2 regions of the Desulfovectis peckii genome follow, and region 1 is predicted to be linked to the other one. Evidence: a T-box and tRNA genes for the amino acid it is inferred to sense, from the RefSeq annotation. Region 1 holds a T-box; the other holds one or more tRNA genes.
The links. The T-box of region 1 lies ahead of ACZ5NG_RS01065 (valine--tRNA ligase). A T-box ahead of a tRNA ligase gene usually reads a tRNA of that ligase, here a tRNA-Val.

Region 1 (15,322 bases):
ACAGCTGGCGCGAAATACACCAATCCCGAATGTTTTCCATCCAGTTTAAATAAATCTTGGTAAATCTTTCAGGTACAAAGCGGATATTACCTTTTTTTACCGCCTCAATAGCCGGCTCAGCCAGCGGCTTCATTTTGACAAACCACTGTTTAGAAAACATCGGCTCAATGATCGTGTCGCAGCGGTAACAATGGCCTACCGCGTGAGCATGTTCATCTATTTTTAATAAAAGACCGGCTGCTTCCAAATCTTTAACAATTTGCTTCCGGCATTCATGCCGATCCAGGCCATGATATTTTTCACCGGCTTGAGCATTCATGCGTCCTTCCTTGTCAATCACCTGCACTTGCGGCAGCTTGTGACGCTTGCCGATTTCAAAGTCATTGGGATCGTGAGCGGGTGTAATTTTTACGCAGCCGGTACCAAAAGCAGGATCAACATAAGCGTCTGCAATCACCGGTATTTCCCGGCCCACTAAGGGCAAAATCAAAGTGCGGCCTACCAGATGCTGATAGCGCTCATCTTCAGGGTGAACGGCTACCGCCACATCTCCCAGCATTGTTTCCGGACGGGTAGTGGCAATGACCATATATTCATCAGGATTGTCCTTAAAGGGGTATTTAATATGGTATAAATGACCGGGTATTTCTTTATGCTCCACTTCAATATCCGAAATAGTGGTGCTGCAATGGGGACACCAATTGGTGATATAGTAATCGCGATAAATCAATCCCTGGTTATAAAGGCGGATAAACACTTCTTTTACCGCATCGGAACAGCCTTCATCCATTGTGAAGCGCTCCCGATCCCAGTCACATGAAGACCCCAGCTTGCGCAGTTGGGTGGTAATACGGTTGCCATACTGCTCTTTCCATTCCCATACTCGTTCTAAGAACTTTTCCCGTCCCAGTTCATATTTGTTCGTGCCCTCTTTAGCCAGCTGTTCTTCCACTCGGGCCTGGGTGGCAATGCCGGCGTGGTCGGTCCCCGGCAGCCATAAAGTATTATAACCCTGCATCCGCCGCCAGCGAATTAAAATATCCTGCAGCGTATTGTCGAGGGCATGTCCCATATGTAGCTGCCCGGTAACGTTCGGCGGAGGCATGACAATACAAAAAGGTTGCCGCTTTTTGTCTACTTCGGCGTGAAAATATTTCTTTTCTTCCCAGTGTTGATACCACTTGTCTTCCACTTCTCGGGGATTGTATACTTTTGGCAGTTCGGTTGACATTGATATCCTCCTTTTGTCAGTGGTCAATATTGGCGGTCAGATCAGGCCGTAGTTAAGGTAAGTTAATAAAAAAACCCCCTTTCGTGTGCAAGGACGAAAGAGAGCTTCGCGGTACCACCTTACTTTCAGCGTGATCACTTTTCACGCTGACCCTTTAACAGCTGTATCGGGCTAACCCGGTTAAGTCTACTGAATGTTCAACCTAACAGCTCCGGGGCTACAAGTTTGCGGTTTCGGCAGGAAGTTTTTCAGCCTGGAACCTCCCTCTCTGTGGCCTAAAGGCGCAACTCCTCCCCTTCAACGCTACTGGCCATATATAATTTTACACCCATTATATTACTGATTTTGTACAACAATGTCAACCGCAGTCAGACGGCGGTCAGTGTTTCATTCTCAAAGTTTCTCTTCTTTTGACGGCGGAAAGATTTACGCCGATTACCCCGCCTATACCGCCGGCCAATAAAAGCGGCAGTATATTTAGCAATAAACTTAGCTTTAATAAGGATATATTCCACCAGCATAAAAAAGCAAGATATATAGACGAGTAAATTAAGCCCACTAAAATGCCGTGCAACAATCCGAAACGATTGGCCGTGGCCCCGCAAACTGTCCCGCCCAGCAGTACGGTGAGCAGGGTCATTAAACTAATTACCAATGAAAGATGGTAAACGGGATATCTGCTGATCATGATGTATAATCCTAAAACAACCAGCACCGCAATGCTGATGCTGACTGCCCACAAAACACCGAGCAAAACCGCTCCCGGTTGAAATGATTTTTCGCCTTTTCCCCCCAGTGGCGGATTCCATTTTAATACCGTCAACTTTTTCATTAGGCTGTGCTACCCCCTTTGCCGGAAAAATTATCAATAAATAAATATGCATGCTTAAAGCTATTCATGCGGACAACCTCAAAATTTATCATTAAATTTTTTTAACTTAATAGAATTATATGAGGATATTTCCGGCAAGGGGGAAACAAAAAAATGAGAAAAAAGCTAATCTTCGCTTTAGTTTTGCTGGTTGCACTCAGTGGGTTGGCTTACACCGGATACATACTGAACAAAAATCAAAAAGCTGAAACAATCCCGGTCATCAATATTGTAGAAGAAAGGAGAACACCGCTGTTTATTCCCCATTATCTGGCCATGCAGCTAGGATTTTTTGCCGATCAAAACATAGAGGTCAGGTTAAGCGCCGTTCAGCCCGGTAAGGAAGCACACCGCCTGTTAGAGGAAAAAAAGGCCGATGTGGTTATTTGCAGTCCGGGGCAGGCAATTTTAACCGGACCCCCAAAAAAGGGGCCAATACCAACAATAATTGCGGAAATTACCAAGCGTGACGGAGCATTTTTGTTTGCCCGCCAAAAGCTGGTCGACAACTTTCAATGGGAAGAGGTTAAAGGGCGCACTATTATCTCCGGCTTTCCCACAGAAGACACCAGCTTAATATTAGAGCATCTGTTAAGAGCCAATGAAATTTCTCCAAATTGGAATGTCAATGTCATTGAAAATTTACCCTTTAATCTGCGCCCAGGTACCTTTAAATCCGGAACCGGCAGCTTTATTGTGGTTGAAGAACCGGAAGTCAGCAAATTGGAAAGGGAAGGTTTAGGAAAAGCGGTAGTTGCACTGGGGAAGGCAGCGGGCGAAATGCCGGGGGCGGTTTATCTTACTGACCGCAGCTACCTTGACAGCCACCACGAGGAAGTACAAAAACTGGTAAACGGCCTTTACTATGCCCAGCAGTGGATGAATGATCACAGCGCGGAAGAAATAGCGGCCGCAGTGAAAAATTTTTTCCCTGATTATGACCACCGCCTTCTGGTTTCAATAATTGAAAGGTATCAAAAAACAGACCTGTGGTCGAAAAAACCGTTGGTTAACAAGGCAAGTTACGATAACCTTTACCGGGCAGTAGACAATGCCGGTGAATTGGTAAACAAAGTTTCTTACAGCAAGGCGGTAACCGACCGGTTTGCCCGGAAAGCAATCCAGCAAGTTCATTACGTACCGGAAGACCAACAAAAACCCAAGCCCGGCCTTAACCGGCAGTATATTAAATACCTTTTTGCCCACTAGTTTTTCTTCTGTATACCGGCCGCGTTTTTACTTCCTGCGTTTTCCTTTAGCTTGCGGGCTGCGGCAAGCAGCAGCATAAATAACGGTATCATCAATTCAAAGAGCAATCCTTGACTGGGCCAAGAATAGGTTATGCCCTTCAGTATAGTGGCCATATCTCCAAGCCAAGCAATGGAAGCGCTGGCAATGATTATTCCAATGGGCACAATTAACTTCTGATAGCGGTTTAAATTAGCCAGCTGGGCAATACCGATACAAGTGATGTAATAGCTCACTGTTATTTTAATATAGATACCGCTGATCCAAACGGTCATAACGATGGCATCTAAATGCTCTAAGAATTCACCTATTTCAATGTAGCGAACCATGTCTAATGCGGGAAAGGTAAGGGTCGTTGTTTGCCTGGCGCCAAACACGCCAATAGCCAAAACGCCGACTAAAAAAAGCAATCCCAATAAAACCAGGGCTAAAAAAACGATACCGGCTGCTTTTTGGGGTTGGTTAACATAGGGCATCAACATCATAATAATGACTACTTCCCCTAAAAAGGGCAGCATTCTCAGTGAGCCGGTTAATACCGGGCTGACGCCGTTTTCCAAAATAGGTAGATAATACTCTAAATTCACTTCCGGTAAAATCATTAAACCCACTAATAACAACACACCGATGCCAACGGGCATTAACAGTTCGGTAAGCCGGGCAATGGTTTCAATCCCATGGTAAACGGCATAAGCGGCAACGGCAACGATTACCGCATTAAAAACCAAAATCGGTGTAAAAGGCATAAAGGCAGCTCTTAGGATAATCCCTAACTGAGCAACGGTGTTAACGGTAAAGATAAAATAAAACCCGGCGATAAAAAACAGGGCCAAAAACCAACCCGGCCACCTGCCAAGTACAATTTGACTGATTTGCACAAAGGTTTTGTTGGGAAAGCGTAAAGACAGTGCTACCGCCACCGCAGCCACTACTAACGCTTCAACAGTGGCAAGCAAAACGGAAATCCAAGCATCCCGTCCCGACAGCTGAGCTACAATGGCGGGTAAAAAAATATCAGCGGTGGAAATAATGACAGTGATAAGAATAAACAGCAGCTGACGCGGTGATATTTTCCCGCCGTCCAGTGTCAATGCACTAACCGTAGTCATAAATTCACTCCCAGAGTAATTTCTCGGTTAGTATTTTCCAGATTAAGCAGAAAAATTCTATTAAAGAAAAATCTCACCCATCCCGCGGCAAAAATAACAAAGGGCAGGATATTTAAACCCCTGCCCTTTACATTTTAATCCGAAACCCAATTTTCAATTATTTGCAGCAATTCCTCCCTTGCTGCACCGGTTTTAGCCGATGTTGCTACCAGGAAGTGCTGATCTTGTATGGCCAATGCTTTTTTGATGCGTTGCTGCTGCCGGATATTTTGACTTTTAGATAATTTATCGGTTTTGGTAACGGCCACTACAGTCGGTAGATTATAGTAACAAAGCCATTGATACATTTGCCGATCTAAAGCGGTAGGGTCGTGACGGGCGTCAACCAGCATCACCACGCCGCGCAAATTGTCCCGCTTAGCTAAGTAACCTTCAATCATTTGGCCCCATTTTTCCTTTACCTTTTGCGGCACCCGGGCAAAGCCGTAACCGGGCAAATCCACTAAATAAAACTTTTCATTAACCAGAAAAAAGTTTATTAACTGCGTGCGTCCCGGTGTGTTGCCGGTTCGGGCAAGGGAACGGCGACTAACCAGCATATTGATCAAAGAAGACTTCCCTACATTAGAGCGACCGACAAAAGCCACTTCCGGCAAATTACTATCGGGGTATCCTTTGGGGTTAGCCGCACTGGTTACAAACTTGGCAGATACAATTTTCATGAAGGTATTATTGTTCCTCCCTGTTGCACTTCTTCTACCTGCGGTGTGGGAGGAAAGGGCAGCTCAGAAGCATCTCCGGCAGTTGGCTTGGCATGCAGTTCGGTTTCTTTCGGAAGCAAAGCTATTTCTAATACGCTGTCCATATGTTCAACAAATTTAAATTCCATCTTCCCTTTAACATTGTTCGGCACTTCTTCCATATTCTTTTTGTTTTCCAATGGCAAAATTACCGTTTTAATGCCCGCTCTTCTCGCTGCCAAAACTTTCTCCTTGACACCGCCGATTGGCAGCACCCTGCCCCGCAGCGTAATTTCCCCGGTCATTGCAACGTCACATCTCACCTTGCGGCCGGTAATAGCCGATGCCAAGGCAGTAGCCATTGCAATGCCGGCAGAAGGGCCGTCTTTAGGTATGGCCCCCTCAGGAACATGCACGTGCACATCGTAATTTTCAAAGAAGGCGGGATCTATCTGCAATTCATCTGCCCGGCTGCGCACATAACTAAAGGCTGCTTGCGCCGATTCCTTCATCACATCGCCAAGCTTACCGGTAAGAGTTAGCTTTCCTTTGCCTTTATAAGTCGTCACTTCTATGTTGAGGGTTTCACCGCCCACTTCCGTCCAGGCCAAACCGGTAACCAGTCCTACCTCATCGGTCTTTTCGGCAATGTTGTGACGATATCTGGGAATTCCTAAATATTTTGACAGGTTTTGTGGGGTAATTCTTACTTTCTTATCTTTATCTTCTACAATTTGCTTAGCTGCCTTTCTGCACAGGGTGGCAATGTTTCGTTCTAAGTTGCGCACACCGGATTCCCTGGTATACTCTTGAATCACCTTGCGAATGGTATTTTCGGAGATAGTCACCGATCCTTCCGGCAGCGAATGTTCTTTAATTTGCTTGGGCAGCAAGTGCCGCATAGCAATTTGCACCTTTTCTTCTTCCGTATAACCTGAAATTTCAATGATCTCCATCCGATCCAAAAGGGGTCGGGGGATACTGTACATATTATTGGCGGTAGTAATAAACATTACATTGGAGAGATCAAAGGGAACTTCAATGTAATGATCAGAGAATGCGTTGTTTTGTTCGGGATCAAGTACTTCTAAAAGCGCCGATGCCGGATCACCGCGAAAATCATGACTCATTTTGTCGATCTCATCAAGTAAAAATACCGGGTTTTTGGTGCCGGCAGTTTTCATTCCCTGAATGATTCGTCCCGGCATGGCACCTACATATGTACGACGGTGTCCACGAATTTCCGCTTCATCACGCACACCGCCCAGTGACAGACGCACAAACTTACGCTCCAATGCCCTGGCCACTGAGCGACCCAGCGAAGTTTTGCCCACCCCCGGAGGTCCAACCAGGCATAAAATAGGCCCTTTCATTTTCTTGGCCAGCTTTCGAACCGCCAAATATTCGATTATTCTTTCTTTGGGTTTGCGCAATCCATAATGATCCTCTTCTAAGATCCTCTCAGCCGCCTTAATATCTAAGCGATCGCGGGTAGACTTCGTCCAAGGCAGCGATAAAAGCCATTCAACATAATTGCGTACTACCGCTGCCTCCGCAGCCATGGGCGGCATTTTTTCTAAGCGCTCCACCTCTTTAAGGGCCTTTTCTTCAATCTCTTTAGGCAGCTTTAGTTTGCCAATGCGTTCACGCAGCTCTTCCGCTTCTGCCGCGCGATCATCTTTATCTCCCAGTTCTTTTTGTATGGCCTTCATTTGTTCGCGCAAGTAGTATTCTTTTTGGTTCTTTTCCATCTGCTTGCGCACACGGATATTAATCTTGCGCTCAAGTTCCACAATCTCCAGCTCTTTGGCCAAAACTGCACACAGCTTTTCCAGTCTCGGTACTATTTCGATCGCTTCTATTATCCGCTGTTTATCTTCAACACGCATTGTTAAGTGAGAAGCCACAACATCAGCTAAGCGCCCCGGCTCTTCTATATTAACCACGGAAACAACCGTTTCCGGCGGTATGCGCTTTGATAGCTTGACATACTGTTCAAATTGATAAACTAAATTGCGCATCAAAGCTTCTATTTCGTTATCTTTTTCGTAATCCTCATGATACCGCTCCAGTCTTACCTTCAGGTAAGGTTCAAAAGCCAAATACTCTAAAATCTTCGCCCGGCTAATGCCTTCTACTAACACCCTAATGGTGCCGCCGGGAAGTTTTAACAGTTGTTTTACTTCTGCAATGGTGCCGACAGTGTAAATATCATCTTCTGTAGGTTCATCGGTTTGAGCATCTTTTTGGGCAGCCAAAAACACCAGACGATCCTGGATCATTGCTTCTTCAATTGCCTGCACCGACTTCTCTCTGCCTACATCAAGATGAATAACCATATAAGGAAATACCAAAATACCCCTTAATGGCAGCATTGGTAATACCTGTTCAGTAGTCTTCATCACTTGCACCTCCCTAAGCAAATAATGTCAATGACTTGGTGCTTTTTAATTGCAATCGTAAAGTTATTCTATCATATCAAACTACCGCCCGCCATAACTATAAATATTATTAAAACAGAAAATAAAGCAATAGCTGATACTAATAAGCAATAAAAAGATTTATTTTAATATTTGCAGTAGTTAGCTTGGGATAGGCTAAAATCTATGTTTTAGACATCATTTTTCCACTGAGCAGCGATGACGCCGTTAACACTTCAACGGGATTATTCACGCGGCTCGCTTTCTCTTCAATAGCCGGATACAGCAGTGCACCTTGGATTACTTCTTCTAATTTCTCTACCGGAACAACTTTTATGTCCTTCATTTCAGAAAATAATTTTTGGTTGTTTTCTTTGGGGATAAAAACCTTGCTAGCTCCCGCTTGCCGGGCGGCATTTACTTTGGCCACTATTCCCCCTACCGGTTTAACCAAACCGCGGATTGACACTTCACCGGTCATGGCCACTTTGTTATCCACCGGTATCCCTTTAATTGCAGAGTACACTGCTGTCGCTATCGTCACACCGGCCGACGGGCCGTCAATCGGTCCGCCTCCCGGAAAATTAACGTGAATGTCATAATCGCGGCAATCAACATTCATGGTTCGTCTTAGAACAGTAAGCACATTATCTACCGAACCGACAGCCATGCTTTTTCGCCGCATTGTCCGTCCGCTGCCGCCCACCTCTTCTTCTTCTACAATGCCGGTGACGGTCAACTTACCCTGACCTTTAGCGGCAGGAATGGCACTGGCTTCCACTTCTAAAATTGTCCCCAGATTCGGCCCGTATACCGCCAAGCCATTGACTACACCGATCTGTGGAGTATCCGGTACTTTTTTATCCATGCGCGGCGAATAACGGCCGCTGTGGATCACCCATTCAATATCGCTCACCAGTATTTCTTTACGTCCTTCGGTAATGGCAATACCGGCAGCAATTTGTACTATATTTACTGCTTCCCGGCCGTTGGTGGCATACCGCTTAATAACCTCCAACGCACCTTGCTGCATCGGCATTTCTATTTTTTTAGCTGCATTGGCGGAAATAATACCTATTTCCTCGCTGGAAAGGGGCCGGAAGAATATCTCTAAGCAGCGAGAACGGATAGCCGGCGGAATTTCATCGGGTGTACGGGTAGTCGCTCCCACCAAACGGAAATCAGCCGGCAGACCGTTCTGAAATATGTCATGGATGTGCTGCGGAATGTTAGTATCCTCCGAACTGTAATAGGCACTTTCCAAAAATACTTTGCGATCCTCCAGCACCTTTAATAGCTTATTCATTTGTACCGGATGCAGTTCACCAATCTCATCAATAAAAAGCAGACCTCCATGCGCTTTGGTTACCGCCCCCGGCTTAGGCTGGGGAATGCCGGCCATGCCCAGCGGCCCCGCTCCTTGATAAATCGGATCATGCACTGAACCGATTAAGGGATCGGCAATTCCCCGTTCATCAAACCGGGCAGTACAGGCGTCTATCTCCACAAATTTAGCATTTTCTTTAAAGGGTGAAACAGGATTTTTTTTAGCTTCCTCTAATACTATGCGGGCAGCAGCGGTTTTGCCAACCCCGGGAGGCCCGTAAATTATAACATGTTGGGGATTGGGCCCACAAAGGGCTGCCCGCAGCGATTTTAAACCTTCATCCTGTCCGATTATTTCCTCAAAACTTGTGGGCCGGGTTTTTTCGGCCAGCGGTTCCGTTAAAGCAATGGCCCTTAGCTGCTTTAACTTCTCCATTTCTTTTTTTGATTCCCGTTCAACAGCACTTTTATTGCTTTGCTGTGTCTTTAACAAATTCCAAAAGTACAAGCCAATAACTACAGCAAAAAAAAACTGCACAAACATAAAAATACTGCCAAAGCCAAACTCTTGCACAAAAATAACCCCCTTGCTAAAATTTAAGCATTTCTGCACTTTTTGCTATTAAATGTTAGGTAGTATTATTACTCTAATTTGTATAAATTATCCATTAGCTGTTACTTAAAGTAAGGCAATGGCAGTAGGTAAAAATAAATCTTCCCGAATTATTTTTCGGGAAGATTTATTTTTGCTATGCCGTTTCTTCTTTTTTCTTTTTTCTATCGGTAGATGTAATGATAATCGGCGGCTCCTTTTTGTAAATACATTCTTTGCTTATGATTACCTTAGAAATATCCTCTCGGGAGGGAATGTCATACATTATGTCTAGCATGATGTCTTCCAATATCCCTCTCAGCCCTCGGGCACCGGTATCACGCTTTAACGCCTCTTTTGCTATTGCCCGCAGTGCATCTTGCTGGAATTCCAAGGCAACACCGTCCAGCTCGAATAACTTCATATACTGTTTGGTAAGGGCGTTTTTCGGTTCGGTAAGTATTCTAACTAAAGCATCTTCGTCTAATGCATCCAAAGTGACAATAATCGGCAGCCGACCGACAAATTCCGGTATCAAACCGTACTTTAACAGGTCTTCAGGCAGTACATGTTTTAGGATATCGCCAATTTTTTGTTCTCCTTTGGCTTTTATATCTGCACCAAACCCCATGGTCTTCTTGCCGATACGATTTTGGATGATTTTTTCAATACCGTCAAATGCCCCGCCGCAGATAAACAAAATATTAGTAGTATCAAGCTGAATAAATTCTTGGTGTGGATGCTTGCGCCCCCCTTGCGGCGGAACACTGGCCACCGTGCCCTCAAGAATTTTCAGCAAAGCCTGCTGTACACCTTCGCCGGATACATCCCTGGTAATGGAAGGGTTTTCCGACTTGCGGGCAATTTTATCAATTTCATCAATGTACACAATGCCCTTTTCCGCTTTTTCCACATCATAATCTGCAGCTTGAATTAATTTTAAAAGAATATTTTCTACATCCTCACCGACATAGCCGGCTTCAGTCAGTGAAGTGGCATCGGCGATAGCAAAGGGGACATTGAGCAGCCGCGCCAATGTTTGCGCAAGCAAGGTTTTGCCGCTGCCCGTCGGCCCCAGCATCACGATATTGCTCTTTTGCAGCTCAACATCATCTATTTTGCCGCCTAAATTAATTCGCTTGTAGTGATTGTAAACGGCTACAGCCAAAGCTTTTTTTGCTTCGTCTTGGCCAATAACATATTGTTCTAAAATAGCTCTGATTTCCTTCGGTTTTGGGATCTCGCCGATATCTAAACCCAAATCTTCATTGAGCTCTTCTTCGATGATCTCATTACAGAGCTCAATGCATTCATCACATATATAAACGCCTGGCCCGGCTACAAGCTTTTTAACCTGATCTTGCAGCTTGCCGCAGAAAGAACACTTTAACTGGCCTTTATCGTTAAACATTGTTTCACCTCTTTTTTATTTCTTCCGTACAGTGATCACCTCATCAATAAGGCCATATTCTCGGGCCTCCTCTGCTGACATGAAGAAATCACGTTCGGTATCTCTGGCAACTTTCTCCAGCGGCTGTTTGGTGTGTTTAGACAGCAACTGATTTAAAATATCTTTCATCCGCAGAATCTCTTTGGCATGAATGTCTATATCAGTAGCCTGCCCCTGTACACCGCCCAGCGGCTGGTGAATCATAATTCGCGAGTAGGGCAGTGCAAATCGCTTACCCGGTGTGCCGGCTGACAGTAAAAATGAACCCATACTTGCTGCCTGACCAAGACAAATTGTTGATACATCCGGCTTAATATATTGCATCGTATCGTATATGGCCATTCCGGCAGTAACTATACCGCCGGGTGAATTAATATAGAGGTGAATGTCTTTTTCCGGATCTTCAGCTTCTAAAAATAGAAGTTGGGCAATGACCAGATTGGCAACATTGTCATCTATCGGTCCCCCGATAAATACAATCCTGTCTTTCAGCAGTCGGGAATATATGTCATAAGAGCGCTCACCGCGACTGGTTTGCTCAACTACAATCGGAACTAAATATGACAATTATTTTTCCCCTCCTAGTTCCTATTCAATCATATTCTGATACTGCCTCTATAGTGCAAATTTTATTCATTAACTATTTTAGCTTGTTCAGTTAGATAATTTACCGTTTTTCTTCTGAGAATATCTTCTTTAATAATAGACAAGTCACCAACGGACTCCAAAGCCAGTTTCAATTCTGCCGGTTCTTTGCCAAATTGCGGTGCCATCGCAGCAATATCTTCATCAACTTCTTCGTCAGTAACCTCCAGCCCCTCTGCTTTGGCAATAGCTTCAAGCACTAAATCTTGACGCACTCCGGCAGCAGCATCGTCTCTCATTTTTTCACGCAACTCATTTATATCAGTATTAGTGTATTTTAGGTACTGCTCCAGGGAAATACCTTGAGTGCGCAGTCTGTTTTCCATATTGGTAATCATTTCGTCCAAACGTCTTTCAATCATTACGTCCGGAATTTCAACCTCGGCATTTTCTACTGCTTTTTTCACTGTTTCCCGACTTACTGCAGATTTAGCCTGTTGTTCCTTAGCTTCCTTTAACTTATTCATAATATCGGCTTTTAATTCCTCAAGAGTATCAAATTCACTGACATCTTTAGCAAATTCATCGTCCAGCGGACTTAGTTTTTTGCGTTTAATTTCATTTACCTTAACTTTAAAAACAACTTCTTTTCCGGCTAATTCTTCAGCATGATAATCTTCCGGGAAAGTAACGTTAATTTCCTTTTCTTCTCCCGCCTTCATGCCAATCAATTGTTCCTCAAATCCGGGAATAAACATGCCGGAGCCAATCACTAAAGAATAGTTCTCGGCCTGCCCACCTTCAAAGGGCTCACCGTCTTTATAACCGGTAAAATCAATAATCGCGGTATCTCCTTCTTGAACTTCACCGTCTTCAACACTTACCAGTTGGGCATAACGGTTTTGCATATTTTCCAATTCACGCTGAACATCTTCATCGGTTACTTCTGTCGAAGGTTTCTTAATCTCAAAGCCCTTATATTCACCTAATTTAACTTCCGGTTTCACAGCCAGTTTAACCTTAAGCACCAGCGGTTTGCCTTCCTCAGCCTGAATATCTGATATTGTAGGCTCAGTAATAGGAGAAATTTCGGTTTGCTTAAGTGCTTCCATATAAGCACCGGGGAAAATATCCTCTACCGCTTCCTGAATTAAAACATCCTTGCCCACATAACGTTCAACAATTACCTTAGGCGCTTTACCTCTGCGAAAGCCGGGGATGTTAACTTGTTTGGAGATTTTTTTAGCAGCTTTATGTATTGATTTGGAAAACTTTTCTTCTTCGACCTGTATTTCTAACATTACCTCGTTTTTTTCCAGCTTCTCTACAGTTGCTTTCATTACTTACTTGCTCCCCCTTAACTTAATTAGATAATTATTACTTCATAAATTTACCAGATAGCATTCTACTATCTATTGTAACCAAAAACCATCTGCAATAACAAGTTTTTATTCTACGCCTTAATACATATATCCTGCCATGCCAATTAAACACAACACAAAATACCAGGGCTTTTAGCCCTGGTTAATATACTGACTGTATATCTTAAAACTTAATAACTTAAATACCTTTTATCGGCTAAGTTTCCGGCATAAAAATTACTTCTAAATAGTATGAATTAATTATAAGGATTTGTCAAGGCTATAAAAAAATCCCTTCGTAAAATTAACGAAAGGATTTATTCTTAAACTTTTGGTGCGGACGGTGGGAGTCGAACCCACACGGGAAACCCACTGGATCCTAAGTCCAGCGCGTCTGCCAGTTCCGCCACGTCCGCCCGGCAATAGCGGATATATAAAAAATGGTGAGCCATGCTGGACTCGAACCAGCGACACCCTGATTAAAAGTCAGGTGCTCTACCAACTGAGCTAATGGCTCACAAAACAGATGGCTGGGGCGGCAGGATTCGAACCTACGAATGGCGGTTCCAAAGACCGCTGCCTTACCGCTTGGCTACGCCCCAATATACAAGGTTAATTTTTATGGGGTGGATAATGGGACTCGAACCCACGACCTCCAGAGCCACAATCTGGCGCTCTAACCAACTGAGCTATATCCACCACAGATTGACATTCGCAAATAAATACCTTGAACTCGCAAAACTAATATTAACAAATCTCGAAATCAAAGTCAAGCAATATTTTAAGGAATTTAACGGTTATTCTTTATCCATCGCTTCTTTCAATTTGCGATAGGTTAAATCAAGGCCTTCCGATATCACGCGCACCTCACCGATTACCGGCATAAAATTAGTGTCGCCGCCCCATCTGGGAACAATATGAACATGAACATGGCCGGGAACACCGGCGCCGGCAATCTTACCTAAGTTCACGCCAATATTAAAACCTTCCGGATTAAAAGCTTTGCGCAGCAAACCAATCATTTCTTGTACCGTTTGAAATATTTCCAAGGTTTCCTCCGGATCTAATTCCGTTAAATCGCCAACATGCCTGTTAGGCGCTACCATCAAATGGCCGTTATTATACGGATAAAGATTTAACAACACAAAGCATTTTTCTTTGCGCAACAGAACGTAGTTTTCTTCATCTTTACTGTCATTTAGTTTATCACAAAAAATACAATTTGAACCGTGATCTTTGCCAATATAAACGGAACGCCACGGTGCCCAAATACGATCCATAAAAAACAGCTCCCCCTGTCCTTTTTGTTTTAGTCATTCGATAGCAAACTTAATTTTTCCTGCATAGTAGTCTTTGTCATCCGGATGACTTTTACCGGCGCCGCCTATATTTTCCATAAAATTCACTAGATAATTTGTCACCTTTTGATCACCAAAACCATAGAATAAAGCACCGAGTATTTGCTTGGGAGGGATTAAATGTTTGGTGGTTTGGGCCCAATCTTGTTTGGCTTATCATTAGTTAACGGTTTGACATTTTTAATTGCCTATGTCGTCAACAACAGTTTTAAAAAGCCTCTCACTGCCGAAGAAACGATCTACTACTTTAAAAAATTTCAAGCAGGTGACAAAAAAGCATTTGATATTTTGGTTGAAAGAAATTTGCGCTTAGTGGCACACATAGCTAAAAAATATAAAGATACCACTGAAGAAACATATGACGATCTGATTTCTATTGGCACCATTGGTTTAATTAAAGCCATTCATACTTTTGATATCAACCGGGCCAAATTTTCTACATACGCATCCAGATGTATTCACAATGAAATTCTAATGTGTTTAAGAAGCAAACAAAAAGACAGTGTATTGGTTTCTTTAGAACAGCCTATTGGCTGTGATAAGGAAGGAAATGAGCTTACTTGGGAAAATTGTTTGGGCACTGACAGCGAGGCAGTTTATGAAGAAGTACAACACAATCAGGAAGTAGCCCGCTTAAAAGCTGCCGTTTCTAAACTGCCATCCAAAGAAAGAAGAGTGATCATTCAGCGTTATGGTTTAGACGGAAATGAACCCCTTTGTCAGCGAAAAATAGCTAATCAGATGGGAATATCACGTTCTTATGTCTCCCGTATTGAAAGTAAAGGTTTAAAAAAGCTCACCCAATTACTGGCCACATAAACTGTGGGGCAGACTGCAATCAAGTCTGCCCCCTTAATTATTTGCCCGCGGTTTCACCCGCATTTAGCATTCTGTGCCGATAATACCAGGCGAGTACCGCTTCCGCAAAGGCGACCATTTTTTTAGTCATGCCACCGCCAACCTGACCGTTCACTCTGCTGGGCAAATCTCCTTTATCAATGGAGTCGTAATCCGAAATTCCCAATTCCGCC
Region 2 (15,322 bases), 1.1 Mb from region 1:
GGGAAAGTTACTTTATGGCATTAATTACTGCTGACAAGTTTGACAGAATAGAAAAAAACCGAAACAATGTTCATAAACCTGTTACTGCAACATTTAGTGTGTTTGAAATTAATGGAAAGAAATATTTTCAAATTGATACATATGGAACATCTGAACGTCTTATGCCAGATAAAGTAAGCCAGTCAATACAGTTTGATAAAGAGATGGCAAAGAGACTCATTGATATTTTACATCGCGAGTTGTTGTTGTTGGACTAGCGATATAGTTAATAGAAAGTATGACTTATCTTTAGTTGTTTATTTGATAATATAAATGGTGAACAGAGTAAACAAGGTCATTTAATGAATTAATAAGACGACTTTAGCCATAGTCTGGCGGGATAACTGGGTAGCAAGGCATTGAAAGCTGTAATACAGGCAGAAAATAAAAGGGCGTGTTGCTAACTACTTTAAAAAGTAGTTTTGCGACACACCCTTTTTATTTTACTGTGAAATTGTGCCAATATATATATCCCCAACCTTGCGGTGTATTATAATTGACTAGAGTTTATATACCGTCACTTTTACATCAGTTGAGGAGTTGTTATTTAGATGGTAACAAAAATCAACACAATCAAAGCTGCTTTTACCGAGGCTTTACCCCTAGCCATTGCCATTGGGGGCTACGGCCTACCTTTTGGTGTACTGGCCACTCAAGCGGATTTTACCTTAGTTGAAACTATGGCTATGTCAGCGTTTGTGTTTTCCGGATCGTTACAAATGGTAACAGTGGCCATGTTAATGGCGGGCGCAACGCTGACCAGTATTTTATTTGCTTCGGTTTTGTTAAATTTGCGCAATTTGTTATACGGTGCTGCTTTGGCTGAAGGTTTAGCCCCGGCTAAAAAGTGGAAGTTGTTTTTAGCTTATGGCGTGACTGATGAATCTTTTGTTTTAGGTAGTGCCCGGTTTAAAAAACATGGACCGGACCCACTATATTTTGGGGTGGTTACCGGTATGTTCTATGCCGCTTGGCTTATTACCTCAGCAATAGGTGCTTTAATAGGTAACCAAATTGACCCAATGAAATGGGGACTAGACCTAATGTTTCCAATTACCTTTGTGGCACTGCTAATCCCTAGTCTAAAAGATAAACCGGCAATTGTTACCGCCCTCACTGCGGCCTTAATCGCCATTGGCCTTGAATATTTAGTACCCGGAAATGACTTTACTATCATTATTGCCGGTGTTTTATCACCGTTTGTAGGTCTTTATTTAAAGAAGGGGGTATCACAAAATGCTTAATCACTGGATTTTAATCGGACTATTAACAGTTTCTACCTATACATCACGAATCATTGGCCTCGAAATGATGGCTGGGCGAGAAATGAGTCCCACCATGCGTTTATATTTTAATTATGTTCCGGTGGCTATTATAGCCGCATTGGTTATCAAACAAATCTTGGTACCAACTGATGGACAATTAGGCGTTTCAGTTCCTGTTCTTATCGGTTGTTTGGCCACAGCAATTACATATAAAATCATTAATCGCTTTCTTTTTTCTGTTGTCATTGGGCTAGTTATTGGATTACTAGTTCGTTACTGTTTATAAGCAGCAACTGCCACGGGGACGTTCCTTGTGGCTGGTAGACTGCCACGACTTGCCAAAAGCACCGTCCCCACAGCAGGTTCACGCCGGTGCCAGGTTTAAGAAAAGAATAGAAGCCAATATTTATGAAGCAATGGAACTTATGCATCGGGCATTAGATATTAGACAACAGTGCGAAGAAAAATTTCCAAATGATTTAGGCATGAAGGAAGATATTATTAAAAATTTCATTGATATGATCAAAATTAATGGCTTAACTAATGATGAGCTCCAGCAGTACATCCATGAAGCTAGGCTGAGGCTTGATTATATCCGTAAAAATGAGGGTATGTCAACGCGGCGAAAAGCTAAAATTTACCAAGCCCTGCCATGGAGTCGCTCCCTTAGCAGATAATAAGCTACAAAACAAAACAGACTTTTCCGGTAAATCCGGAAAAGTCTGTGGTTTTTAAGGGTTATTGGTGTCGGAGGCGGGACTTGAACCCGCACCCTTTCGGACACGCCCCTCAAACGTGCGCGTCTGCCGATTCCGCCACTCCGACATGTTTCGCTGACAAATGTTATTATAGCACAGTGTTGTCTTCGCTGCAAGAGCTTTTTATTCAGTGGCGGCGTCAACCCTAGAGAAGTCAAACATATGTGACTGCGCATTCGTCCATGTTTACTATGGCAAAATATATCTTCCGGCAGCCTGTTGTGCTGTTGTTATATGTTTATCAGAAGCCTCACAAATGCATTAATCTTAAAATAACGGGCCTATGTGCCGTCATACAAGAACTGATAAACTTTATAGTTCCATAATACCTTCCTTATGTAATGTCTTGTTTCCGGAAAAGGGATTTGATCAATTGTTTTTTCTTCTCCCGTCCAGTGCTCTTCTTCCAGCCACTTTTTTACGTTGCCGCGTCCGGCATTGTAGGCCGCCAGTAACAGTGCATGATCGCCGACAAATTCCTTCTTTAAATTGGCCAGATACCAAGCGCCCATTTTTATACTGGTTTCCGGGTCGTATAATTGATCAGTGGTGAAGTCCCCTTTTCCCATTTCATTGGCTATCCATTCGCCGGTTTCCGGCATGATTTGTAATAAGCCTTTGGCCCCGGCAGGTGAGGTGGCATTGGGGTTAAAATTGCTTTCTACTTTTATGATTGCAGCCAACAGGTAAGGATCAATGTCATTGGCTATTGCGTGGTGGGTAATTGCTTCCCGATAGGGAAAGGGATATAACTTTCTTCCTACGTCATCAACTTTAAAAAGCAGCAGCAATAATAATATTAAAATAAAAAGTCGGCGGACCAAGCGAGCCAATATGATCACTCCATGATAATTACTATGGTAAATATATGCAATTATTTTAGTGCTAATAACAGTTGCAGTGCAGAGCCCACAACTTTAGGATTTGTTCTTTGGTATACTCCCAAGAGCGTGAATTATCAATAACTGCATCGGCATATTTTAGTCGTTCTTCATTACTGAGTTGCGAGTTGATTTTTTTTAAAGCTAGTTCACGGCTTATGTTATCTCTGGCCATCACTCGCTGTATTTGGGTGGGCAAATCAATTACCACTACCCACACTTTGTCCACCAATTTGTGCAATCCTACTTCAATTAATAAAGGAGCGACTAAAACCAGCGGTGGTTTGTGCCTGGTATTATTACTTTTGTAAAGGTTAATTTTTTGCTTTATAATCTCGTAAATTTTCGGGTGGGTGATTTGATTTAATTTTTGCAAGTCTGCCGGGTTGTTAAAAACCAATTCACCCAGTTTTTTTCTGTTTAGCGTGCCGTCAGCATGTAAAATGCCTGTCCCAAAAGCAAGGGTAATTTCTTTTAATGCCGGACTGCCGGGAGCAACTATTTGCCGGGCTACAATATCTGCGTCAATAATTTCTGCTCCCAATTTTGCGAGATAATTGCTGACGGTAGTTTTGCCGCTGGCAATACCGCCGGTTAATCCGATTACGGCCATTATTAATCACCTAAAAAGCTGTTTTTCTTAGTAACGGTTAATATATTTTAAATAATCCCAGCGCTATTAGAATAAAGCCGGGTAATACCGCCATTTTACAGCCAATAGCGGATGCGGCAAAGCCGCTGCCCATAGCTAAGCCCATATAGGTCAGCAAAATGTGGCCAATACCGACTACAGAGGCAGTAAGGACGGGATCAAAACCCATCATAGATACCGCAAAACCTGCGCCAAAGGCGTCCATGGCCAAAGCACAGCCAAGCAAGATTGCCTCCCGGGGGCTGATTATACCGGATTTATCCAGGTCGGCTTTGGAAGGTTCGCGCAGTACCTGAATAACCAATCCTAAGGATTTAATGCGAATTTGCATTAGCGTTTTTTGTTCTGCCGGTTTGCCGTCTGAAAGATGTCTTTCCTGCCAGGATTGATATAACACCCAAATGCCGATACCGATTAAAATAATCCCGCCTAAACGGTGGGCAAAAGATTCCGATATCATGTCTGCTAAGAACCGGCCGAGAAGCATAGAAACAGTGATAGACAGCACAGACATTAGGCTGATAATGATAACGGAAGTAAAGGGTATTTTAATTTTTCTTATACCGTAAGCAACACCGGTAGCTAAAGCATCCATGTTTAAAGCTAGGGCAAATAACAGTATAGTAAATAATTCCAAACAATCTCACTCCCCACATACTGTTGCATTTGCTTTTAGGGTATGGGAGCGAGAATGTTTTGGTGCATATTAATTATCACTCTAACTGCTTACAGCCTTTGACATTTCGGACAAAAATATGAACTGCGCCCGGCTACCTTTTTTCGGGTGATGATGGCTGCGCAACGGGGGCAGTGTTCGCCTTCACGACTATATGCGTTAAGCATATTTTGATTATTACCGATGTTGCCTTCGCCGTCAACATAATCGCTAATTGAGGTGCCGCGGTTATTAATTCCCTGCTGCAGAGCCTCAATTATAGCATGATATAGGGCGGTGATCTCTTGCGGTTTTAAATCACCGGCCGGGCGTTCCGGGTGAATTTTGGCCAAAAACAGTGCCTCATCGGCATAAATATTGCCTAAGCCGGCCACAAAAGTTTGGTCTAGCAGTAGCGGCTTAATTTTTGTTCGGCGCCGGTTTAATTCTTTGGTTAAATATTCTAAAGTAAATTCTTCCCCCAGGGGTTCCGGCCCTAAATCCTTTAAGCCCGCTAGGTTCTTTAATTCCTCGGAAGACACAAGATTAATGCGACCGAATTTGCGCATATCGGCAAAGGCAAGAACGGTTTGATTGCCTAAACGAAAAAGAACATGGGTGTACTTTGGCAGCTGTTCCCGGTTTTTAATTAATACCAGCCTGCCGGTCATGCGCAGGTGCATAACCAATGTGAAGCCGCCGCTTAAGTGAACCAGCAGGTATTTTCCGCGCCGCCCGAGTTTCTCGATAGTGCGTCCTACCAACTGTTCTTTAAATTGATGCGGCCGGTGGGTTGGCACAATTTTGGGGTAGAAAACTTCAACATCTGCAATTGTTTGCCCGGTAATCTTTTTTTCTAATGAGCGTTTAATCGTTTCCACTTCAGGTAATTCCGGCATGCTTGCATCTCCCGTATCTATTATAAACTAATGGCTTTAGTGTCGTACCAGCTTGGCCCCGCTTTAATATCTACCACCAGGGGGACATCTAGGGTAACGGCGTTTTCCATACAATCTTTTATGATTTCTACCAGCGTATCAAGTTCCTCTTTTGGCGCATCAAAGATCAGTTCGTCGTGCACTTGCAAAATCATTTTGGTTTTCATCTGCCTTTTTTGCAGCTCTTTGGCTATTCTAATCATGGCCAGTTTGATAATGTCCGCGGCACTGCCTTGAATTGGGGTATTCATTGCCGTGCGCTCGCCAAAACTGCGCTTCATGCGGTTGGGGCTGAACAAATCAGGTAAGTAGCGCCGGCGGTTTAGCAATGTGGTGACGTAACCCCTTTCTTTTGCTTCTTTCACTGTCCGATCGATATAATCTTTTATCCCGGGGCAGCGGGCAAAGAAATGGTCGATATATCGGCGAGCCTCTGCCCGGCTGACTTTAATATCTCTGGCCAGGCCAAAGTCGCTGATGCCGTAAACAATGCCAAAGTTAACCGCTTTTGCCTTTTCGCGCATTTCCGCTGTTACCTGTTCAATTGGTACATTAAACACCTCAGAGGCAGTGCGGGCATGAATGTCCTGACCGCGGTTAAAAGCTTCTAAAAAGTTTTTATCTCCGGCAATATGGGCCAATACCCGCAGCTCAATTTGCGAGTAATCGGCGGTGACAATTAAGTTATTTTTATGGCGGGGTACAAATACCCGGCGAATTTTGCGGCCTAATTCCAACCTAATTGGTATGTTCTGCAAGTTGGGATCCGAACTGGACAACCTGCCGGTGGCGGTAACGGTTTGGTGCAGTGTCGTGTGAATACGCCCCGTTTTTTTGTTGATCAGCGCTTTTAAGCCATCGGCATAAGTAGATTTAAGTTTCGATAATTGGCGGTGTTCCAGTATCTTGGTTACAATTTCGTGCTCTGCCGCCAGTTCTTCCAGTACGGAGGCATCAGTGGAATAGCCGGTCTTGGTCTTTTTAATTACCGGCAGTTTCAGTTTTTCGAATAGAATATAGCCCAACTGTTTTGGTGAGTTAATGTTGAATTCTTCACCGGCAATAGCGTAAATTTCTTGGCACAGGGCGGCTAAACGCTCGCCTAATTCAGCGGACATTTGTTCTAAAATGGATTTGTCTACCGCAACCCCGTCTATTTCCATTTGCGCCAGTATGCTGACCAGCGGTAGCTCTACATCATAAAACAAGCGTTCTTCTTGTTGTTCGGCAAGTTTTTCTTTTAGCAGCGGCAGAATTTTTTGCAGCACATCCGCCCTGGCCGGCAGTGCCGTTTCCCCTTGACCGGGCAACACGGTACCCAGATACTGCAGTGCCAGTTCTTCTAAATCATAGCTGTTGGCAGTGGGGTTGAGCAAATAAGCGGCCACCATGGTGTCAAACGCTAAGTTATTTAGGGCAATATCATGGCAGTGCAAAAGCCAAATGGCTTCTTTGCCGTTGTGCAGTAATTTACCGGTTTCGCTTTCGCAGATTTCTTTTAGCAACGGCAGATACAGTGACGGCTGGTTTTCAACCGGCAAATAATAGAGCTTGTCATTGACGGCCAAGGCTGCTGCAGATAAGCCGGTTTCTTTGGTGCCTTCCAAAGCAATGGCAATACTGTCGGCTGTAGCCAGCTGCTGTTTAATTTGTTCTATGTGCTCGGATTTAGTAACCCGTTGGTAACCGACACTATAAGCTTCCACCTTTGGCAAATCATTTTGTTGCTTAGCGTCTCTTTTGTCTGAGCGGTTGTTTCCGGCAACCAGTTTTTTAATCAGGGATTTAAATTCCAGCTTAGAAAACAGTTCCAGCATTTTGGGATAATCCGGCCCACTATAAGCACATTCAGATAAATCTATATCAATGGGAACATTTTGCTCAATGGTAACCAGTTTTTTAGACAGCAGTGCCTGCTCCCGATATTTCTCTAAGTTTTCCCGCTGTCGCTTAGGCAAATCTGCCGTGTGTGCTAAAATTTCTTCCATAGTGGCATACTGCTGCAGCAGTTTGGCAGCGGTTTTTTCTCCAATACCCGGCACTCCCGGAATATTGTCCGAACTGTCGCCGGTTAACCCACGAAAATCAGTAAACTGATTGGGATGCACTCCAAACCGTTCCCATACTTTACCTTCATCAAAAATTTCTAGTTCACTGATGCCTTTGCGGGTGAACAGCACCTTGGTGCGCGGCGATACCAACTGCAGGACATCCCGGTCCCCGGTGACAATCAGTGTAGAAAGACCGGTTTGTTCGGCTTTGGCCACGATAGTGCCAATTAAGTCATCTCCTTCGTAGCCTTCCAATTCATATGTTTTAATGCGCATGGCTTTTAATATGTCTTTTACTATCGGGAGCTGCGGGCGCAGTTCATCCGGCATGGCTGCCCGGTTGGCTTTGTACTCGCTGTACTCTTTAGTGCGGAAAGTAACCCTTCCTTTATCAAAAACAACGGCTACTAGGCCGGGTTGTTCCTCTTCTAAAATTTTAAAAAGCATGTTGGTAAATCCGTAAGCGGCATTGGTAATCAATCCGCGGGAAGTAGTTAACATGGGGATGGCGTAATAGGCCCGATAGATTAAACTGTTGCCGTCAACTATTACTAAGGTATCCAGTGACACAAAAAGCACCTGCCTCATTTTATCTTTCTTATTATTTTCACCACTGTTGTCTGTAATACCTGCCTGGAAGGAATTCGCAAAATCAATAACGAATTAACTGTTAAACAAAGGGAATATGAGGTGATTTTTTGCTGCGTAAATATGTTGTGCTAATAACTCTCTGTTTTTCATTGTTGTTTGCCCTGCCTGCTTTTGCTGACGATAATTTTGTGGATGCAGCGATTACTATTGAAGAGGTGCTTGATTTAACGCTGCAAAATCATGTTGCTCAGCCGGATTTAGATACTTTAGTTAATGGGGCAATAGAAGGAATATTTAACATCCTAAACGATCCCCACAGCGAATATTTGAATAAAGAGTCGCTGGAGGAATTTTCAAATTCCTTGGAAGGTGACTATGTAGGCATAGGTGTAAGCATACAAATGCAAGGGGATTATCCTGTGATTGTGGAAATTTTCAAAAATTCCCCTGCTGAGCGGGCGGGACTTAAGGTTGGCGATTTGATCGTTGCGGTGGATGGAAAGAGCACCTATCAAGAATCCCTCAGTGTAGTATCAATGCAAATTCGTGGGCAGAAGGGCACTGCCGTTACTTTAACCGTAAAGCGCGGTGAACGGGAGTTTAGCTCTAAACTAACCCGTTCCGTTGTAGATATACCGACGGTAGAAGCAGAATTATTACATAATGATATCGGTTATATCGATATTAACAGCTTTGGCAGCAATACGGCCTTGGAGTTCAGTGCCGCTTTAAAAAGTTTACGCAGTCAAGGGGCTAGCGCCTTTATTTTAGATTTAAGAGATGAACCCGGCGGTTATCTAATGGCGGCGGTGCGCATGGCCGGTGAATTTTTACCCTCCGGGACAAAGGTAGTGGCCCTGGTGGATCGTAACGGCGAGGAAGAATTTTATCGCACATTCGGTACCGGTTGGGCGGCAGAGATGCCGGTAGTGATTTTGGTAAACAGCAACACCGCCAGTGCGGCAGAAATTTTAAGCGGAGCGCTAAAGGATTACGGTGTGGCTACTTTAGTGGGCAGTCAAACCTATGGTAAGGGCACGGTGCAAGCAATATATAATTTATCTAACGGCGGTGCTTTGAAGCTAACCGTGGCAAAATATAAACTTCCGAAAGGGGAATTTATCGACGGTGTAGGTATAGACCCTGACCGGCCGGTTTTGACGCCGGGTGCCGAATTGTATGCCGCACAAAAACTGCTTAAACCTACCGTTAAATATACGCTACAATATACAGTGGGTAAAAACAGCGTTAATGTAAACGGCCAAGAGCTTCCGCTGATGTCGAGTTCAGTTTTGCAAAAAAATAATACTTATTATCTCCCGCTGCGGGCTACAATGGAGATTTTTGGCTATGAAGTTAATTGGGATGTCAAAGGCAACGGCATTATTATAAACAACGGAAAACAACAAAAATTTATTTCCTCATCGGAAAGCATCATGATTGACGGTTTAAGTTATATTTCGGTGGAAGACTTAACAAAATTAGGTTTTAAATGCAGTGTCCAACCGCAAGTTATCACTGTCTCTGAGCATTAATACAAGCTTCATATGCATAGGCTTACATAGGAGGTGTATTAATGCTTAATGAGATTTATGCTATAATAGAACGCAGTTTTTCCTGGGTTACTGATTTCATCATCAGCCTCGGTTACTGGGGCGTTGCGGTTGCGATGGCAATAGAAAGCGCCAACATTCCACTGCCCAGCGAACTGATTCTGCCCTTTGCCGGATATTTAGTATCTGCTGGGCATCTTACTTTTTGGGGTGCGGTTTTGGCCGGTACCGTAGGCGGTACCTGCGGTTCAATCATATCTTATTACTTAGGCTATTACGGCGGACGGCCGTTATTAATAAAGTACGGCAGATACATCGGGATAAACCAAAGGCACCTAATTGTAGCGGATCGCTGGTTTGCCCGATATGGCGAGGCAACGGTGTTTTTTACCCGGCTGATGCCCGTTGTGCGCACTTTTATTTCCTTGCCTGCCGGAATAGCCCAAATGAATTTTAAAAGGTTTGTCGTTTATACCTTTCTTGGCTCGCTTCCTTGGAGCATTTTGTTAGTTTATGTGGGATTGAAATTGGGTGAAAATTGGCAGCTTATAAAACCATGGTTTCACCGGCTGGACATTGTAGTGATAATAGGAATTTTATTATTATTTTTCTATTGGTTTGTTCGGCGGTCCCGCATTAAGTAAGAATGGAGATAATTATGCTGGCAGAATTACTCAACGCAATTCAACTGATTGATACGGATTTGTTTATGCAGGTTTACCGGCGGCACCATCCGCTGCTAGACCAGATAATGCCTGTAATTACTAATTTAGGCACCGGTGGTTTAATTTGGCTTGTTTGGTGCGCCTTATTATTTTTCTTTGGCAAAGCACAAGGCAAACAGGTAGCTGTAATTACACTGGTCGCTTTAGTTTTTAGTTACCTGTTGTGTCAAGAATGGATAAAAGCTTTGGTGGCTCGCCCGCGGCCCTTTGTCGGTTTAGAAGATATTATAATTTTAGTGCCACCGGAACAATCCTATTCCTTTCCGTCGGGGCATACCGCTACCTCCTTTGCCTGTGCTTATGTAATTGCCAAGCTGTGGCCCACGCAAAAGTGGCTGCCGGTAGTTATTGCTCTGGCCATTGGGTTTTCCCGTATTTATGTGGGGGTGCATTATCCTACCGATGTATTATTTGGCGCGCTGTTTGGTATTATCTGCGGTGAGGTAGTTATTCGCACCGCTAATATAATAAAAACCAAAAGGATCACCTTAGCCAAGTGATCCTTTTTATTTTACTTTAATTTGTTATTCCGGGGCCGTATTTTAATAATTCCGAAACGGTTACCAACTTATAGCCTTCTTTTTCTAAGCCGTCAAGTATGGTGGGCAAAGCTGCCGGGGTGCGGTCACAAACGTCGCTGGCATGCATTAAAATGATATCTCCGGGATGGACGTTGCTTAACACACGCTCGGCAATTTGTGCGGCACTGCGGTCTTTAAACCAGTCCAGTGAGTCGGTATCCCATTGGATGACGGTGTAACCAAGCTCATTGGCGGCTTCCAGTACGGAACCGCGCCAAGCCCCGTTAGGGCAGCGAATTAATTTTGCATCTTTGCCGGTAGCTTCTTTGATATTCTTATGTGCATTCATAATGTTAGCTTTAACTTGTTCTTTAGACAGCTTATCTAAATCTACATGCTCATGCCCGTGGCTGGCAACCTCGTGGCCTTCAGCGGCAATGCGTTTAGAGATTTCCGGGTATTTTAAAGCTGCCGGGCCGGAGATAAAAAATGTACATTTAACATTTCTTTCTTTTAAAATATCAAGCACCGGATTAGCTACTTCCGTTCCGTAACTCCAGTCAAAAGTAAGGGCAACAACTTTTTCGTCGGTTTTTACCATATAGTGAGCGGCTTTTTGGGGTTCTACAGCTTTTTCACCCGCAGTAGGGAGTGCATCGGGCAGCCGTGTGGCAACAACTGTGAATACTACCGCTACTGCCAAACAAGCGGCTAAAAAGGGCAGTCGTTTGCGCCACTTGTATAAGTTAATACTCCATACCTTCAAAATCTCACCACCTAAATATTTTTTTACTAAGTTATACATATTTTGTTAACTCGCTGATTAGCACTAAATGTTAGTGTAAAAAATTGGTATCCGGTTTTTAAATAAATTACCTCCTGTAAAGTCAAAATAAAAAACCAGGGGGTAAAAATAAATGATAAAAAAACTGATTAATATCTGCCTGCTATGTTTAACAATAACGTTTAATCCCGGCTTGGCGGATGCCGCAGCACCTAGAGTTACTGCAGATGCGGCAGTGCTGCTTGATACAGAAACCGGACAGGTTCTTTACAGCAAAAATGCTGATAAACGGCGCTCGCCGGCCAGTTTAACCAAAATAATGACAGCTATTTTGGCCCTTGAATTAGGAAATCCTCAAGATGTTGTTACTATAAGCAAACGGGCAGAAAATATTTATGTCGGTTCGCAGATTTATCTTAAAGAGGGGGAAAAAATTTATTTAAGTGAACTGATCAAAGCAGCGTTAATATATTCTGCCAACGACTCCACAGTAGCGATAGCGGAGCATGTAGGCTGGGATCATGACCATTTTGTGAAACTAATGAACCAAAAGGCGTTAGCCTTGGGGGCGCTCAATACCAATTTTGTCAATACCAACGGATATTCAGTGCCCAACCATTACAGCACCGCCTATGATTTGGCCAGGATTACCCGCTATGCTTTACAAAATCCCACCTTTGCCAAGTGGGTTAGTACAAAAGAAACCACCGTTCATTGGTATGACAGCGATCGGAAAAAGGTCATTCGCAATACTAATCGGCTGTTAAAAAACGATTATCCCGGGGTAGACGGCGTTAAAACCGGTACAACCGCCCGGGCGGGAAATTGCTTGATTGCTTCCGCTACACGTAATAACCGACAACTGATAGCGGTAGTGCTGCACAGCAGAAACCGGTATCAGGATGCCGCCCAATTGCTGGAATACGGCTTTGCTCATCAAGAACACACCGTTGCCGAGCAGGGGCAAATTTTCGGTGAACTAGCAGTGGCGGACGGAAGAAAAGCATCAGTGCCGGCGGCGGTTAAAAGCGATTTAAAAGTACAGCTGCCTCCCGACATAGAAGACGTAAATTTAAAGGTGCAGCTGCCTAGTAATATCACTGCACCGGTAAAAAAAGATCAGCAGTTGGGATGGCTAGCTATAATTTCCGGCGAACAAGAGATTGCACAAGTACCTTTGGTGGCAGCAGAGGATGTGCAGGAAAAGGGGAGAATTTTAAAATTTTGGGAGCGGTTAACCGCCAGTTAAAAATTCGGTCTTGACATTTACCGCCCGTTAGGGCATAATAAAATATGCCTCGTAAAGCGGGCGGCTAAGTTTTTATATTAGGGGACGTTAGCTCAGATGGTTAGAGTGCTGCGTTGACATCGCAGAGGTCACTGGTTCGATTCCAGTACGTCCCACCAATATTAACCCGACACAGCTTGTGGAGGGTTTTTTACTTTATTGCAGTGTAATTTAAATATTATGATTTAATTATTAGTAAATTTTTTTAACAATATAATTTAATAACTAAATTAATTAATTGTTTAATTATTTATTTTATATAGAGGGTAGGGATATAGTGATAAAAGAGCAAAAGAAAGCAATTATCATTTTGTTTATTTCGTTGTTTTTAGTGATGGCCGGTTTTGGCCTGGTTATTCCTATCGTGCCTTTTTATATTGAGGAATTAGGCGGTGGGTCGATTACATACGGTTTGTTTTTGGCGCTGTTTTCTTTAATGCAGCTCATATTTACACCGTTCTGGGGACGGTTATCCGACCGCATTGGCCGCCGCCCGGTACTTATGATAGGAATTATCACCTTTGGAATAACCTTTATTTTGTTTGGTTTAGCCAAAAGTTTGAAAATGCTTTTTGCTGCCAGAATACTGGCCGGTATTTTTTCATCGGCTGTACTGCCTACTGCCATGGCTTATATTGCCGATATTACCACCGGGGAGGCCCGTTCTAAAAATATCGGACTGATGGGGGCAGCAATGGGGGTCGGCATGGTTTTCGGACCGGTTTTAGGCGGCTGGTTAGGGCATTTTAGCTTTTCACTGCCATTTTTTGTTGCCGGGGGCTTTGCATTATTAACTTTTCCGTTTGCTTTTATCTTTTTACCGGAATCCTTAAAAGAGCGGAAAGCGGTTGCTGCTAAACCGCAAGGTAAAGATTTAGTAAAAAGTATTCATCATCCGCTGTTGTTGCTTTTTGTGGTTGCTTTTCTTACACACTTTTCCATGGCTTTATTTCAAGGAACTTTTCCTTTATTTGCAACGGATAAAGCAGGTTTTAACTCAGCTACGATGGGCACGATATTTGCTGTTATGGGGTTAGTGTCGGTTATCGTTCAAGGATTCTTTATTGGCAAACTTGTCGCCCGCTTCGGTGATGCTAATTTAGTTAAATACGGTGTAGTTATTTCTGCGACCGGCATGCTATTGGTTACTTTGTCCTCTAACTCCTTAACGATGGCTGTAAGTGTGGCTGTTTTCAGTATAGGTAATGCTTTAATGGGGCCCTGTTCGTCCAGCTTGGTGACTAAAAATGCTACCGGCGGGCAAGGGTTATCGTTAGGTATTATGCAGTCCTTTGGCAGTTTGGGAAGAATTTTAGGACCGGTAATCGGCGGTTGGTTTTACAAAAGCTATATGTACGGTCCGTATCTATTGGGAGCGGCAATTATGTTTACAATGATCATGGCCACCAGTCGTAAATTGGTCAGGTATGATCAACCGTCACAGGCAGTGCAATAAACAAAAAACCGGAAGGCTACACTTAAAGCCTACCGGCCTAAGAAGGGGAGTAACATATAAGGTTTGCTGCGAAAAAGTTTATTATTCAGGCCGTTCATCCAATATCAGTGCTTGACTGACTAAATGGTGAATATGGACGACCTTGGCATCTAATTCGTAATACTTAATAATATCAGTTAATTGGTCAAAACAGTTGTGGCAGGGGCAGGCCACTAATTTGGCACCGGTGGCCTTAATTTGCTCGGCTTTTAGTTTGCCTTTGGCCATACGGTAGGGGTAAATCTCATTGCCCATGGCCAATAGACCGCCACCGCCGCCACAGCAGTAATTATGCTTGCCATGGGGATTCATTTCTACAAAATCTTCAACTACATTTTCTAAGATAAATCTTGGTTCTTCAATCAAGCCTTCCTTACGCACAGCGTTGCAAGGGTCATGCAAAGTAATTTTTTCGTTGTTGATACTTTTATCTACTTTTAATTTGCCTTCCTTAATCCATTTAACCATCATTTCTAACAGGCTGTAAACCGGGTAGAAGGGGTCTTTGGTCCACACCTTAGGCCCCCATTTTTGTGCTCTGGTAGCATGTCCACACTCGGTGACCACTACATATTTTACCTTTAGTCGTTTAACTTCTTCACCGATTCTTTCTATTAAAATTCTAGAGTGTTCATCATTGCCGCTAAATAAACCGTAGTGAGTGGCATCCCACCAGCGACTGCTGCAGGTCCAGTTAGCGTAAAATTACTTTGGGAAAAACCACAAAATAAAAGAAAAGAGTATCTCCTCTGTGATATCATGAATTTGCCAAGAAACACAACAACCACAGAAAAGGAGATACTCTTATGGAATCAATTATACAGGAAATAGTACAAAAAATCATTGGTAGTTTTGAAAAAGAGCTAGAAAACCTAATAAGAGAAGGAAAAGATATATCCGAGTTCATTCTCGCTATTAAGAAGACGTTGGATGAAGTTGGAGTAACCTTAGTTGCTGAAGCCTTGGAAACAGTAGATCAGGTATATAAAAACAGCAAAGAACGTAAACGGTGCTGGACAGTAAAAGAAAAAGCAGCTAAAAAGACTCTTGCTACAATATTTGGCGAAGTCAGGTATAAAAGAACATATTACAGGAACAAAAATACAGGTGAATATAGCTACTTGTC

Region 2: it encodes a tRNA-Val, which carries the amino acid that the T-box ahead of ACZ5NG_RS01065 (valine--tRNA ligase) is inferred to sense. The anticodon was not compared.

What each region holds. Positions count from the first base shown of each region.
Region 1 covers NZ_AP042409.1:201,793-217,114, reverse strand. The annotation lists gene ACZ5NG_RS01065 (valine--tRNA ligase) at 1-1,231, opposite strand, end outside; T-box leader at 1,318-1,541, opposite strand; gene ACZ5NG_RS01060 (TIGR04086 family membrane protein) at 1,611-2,063, opposite strand; gene ACZ5NG_RS01055 (ABC transporter substrate-binding protein) at 2,217-3,311, shown strand; gene ACZ5NG_RS01050 (GerAB/ArcD/ProY family transporter) at 3,308-4,459, opposite strand; gene yihA (ribosome biogenesis GTP-binding protein YihA/YsxC) at 4,594-5,181, opposite strand; gene lon (endopeptidase La) at 5,178-7,601, opposite strand; gene lonB (ATP-dependent protease LonB) at 7,804-9,489, opposite strand; gene clpX (ATP-dependent Clp protease ATP-binding subunit ClpX) at 9,695-10,948, opposite strand; gene clpP (ATP-dependent Clp endopeptidase proteolytic subunit ClpP) at 10,964-11,554, opposite strand; gene tig (trigger factor) at 11,617-12,912, opposite strand; tRNA gene ACZ5NG_RS01015 (tRNA-Leu) at 13,266-13,349, opposite strand; tRNA gene ACZ5NG_RS01010 (tRNA-Lys) at 13,375-13,450, opposite strand; tRNA gene ACZ5NG_RS01005 (tRNA-Gln) at 13,461-13,535, opposite strand; tRNA gene ACZ5NG_RS01000 (tRNA-His) at 13,556-13,632, opposite strand; gene ACZ5NG_RS00995 (HIT family protein) at 13,731-14,213, opposite strand; gene sigK (RNA polymerase sporulation sigma factor SigK) at 14,412-15,110, shown strand; gene ACZ5NG_RS00985 (small, acid-soluble spore protein, alpha/beta type) at 15,148-15,322, opposite strand, start outside.
Region 2 covers NZ_AP042409.1:1,487,743-1,503,064, reverse strand. The annotation lists gene ACZ5NG_RS07455 (methionyl-tRNA formyltransferase) at 15-257, shown strand; gene ACZ5NG_RS07450 (AzlC family ABC transporter permease) at 591-1,283, shown strand; gene ACZ5NG_RS07445 (AzlD domain-containing protein) at 1,276-1,590, shown strand; gene ACZ5NG_RS07440 (hypothetical protein) at 1,616-1,981, shown strand; tRNA gene ACZ5NG_RS07435 (tRNA-Leu) at 2,047-2,129, opposite strand; gene ACZ5NG_RS07430 (lytic transglycosylase domain-containing protein) at 2,344-2,895, opposite strand; gene coaE (dephospho-CoA kinase) at 2,948-3,556, opposite strand; gene ytaF (sporulation membrane protein YtaF) at 3,594-4,232, opposite strand; gene mutM (DNA-formamidopyrimidine glycosylase) at 4,322-5,149, opposite strand; gene polA (DNA polymerase I) at 5,170-7,809, opposite strand; gene ACZ5NG_RS07405 (S41 family peptidase) at 7,938-9,365, shown strand; gene ACZ5NG_RS07400 (DedA family protein) at 9,407-10,027, shown strand; gene ACZ5NG_RS07395 (phosphatase PAP2 family protein) at 10,042-10,608, shown strand; gene ACZ5NG_RS07390 (polysaccharide deacetylase family protein) at 10,625-11,395, opposite strand; gene ACZ5NG_RS07385 (D-alanyl-D-alanine carboxypeptidase family protein) at 11,547-12,662, shown strand; tRNA gene ACZ5NG_RS07380 (tRNA-Val) at 12,744-12,820, shown strand; gene ACZ5NG_RS07375 (MFS transporter) at 12,979-14,157, shown strand; gene ACZ5NG_RS07370 (heterodisulfide reductase-related iron-sulfur binding cluster) at 14,239-14,712, opposite strand; gene ACZ5NG_RS07365 (ISLre2 family transposase) at 15,003-15,322, shown strand, end outside.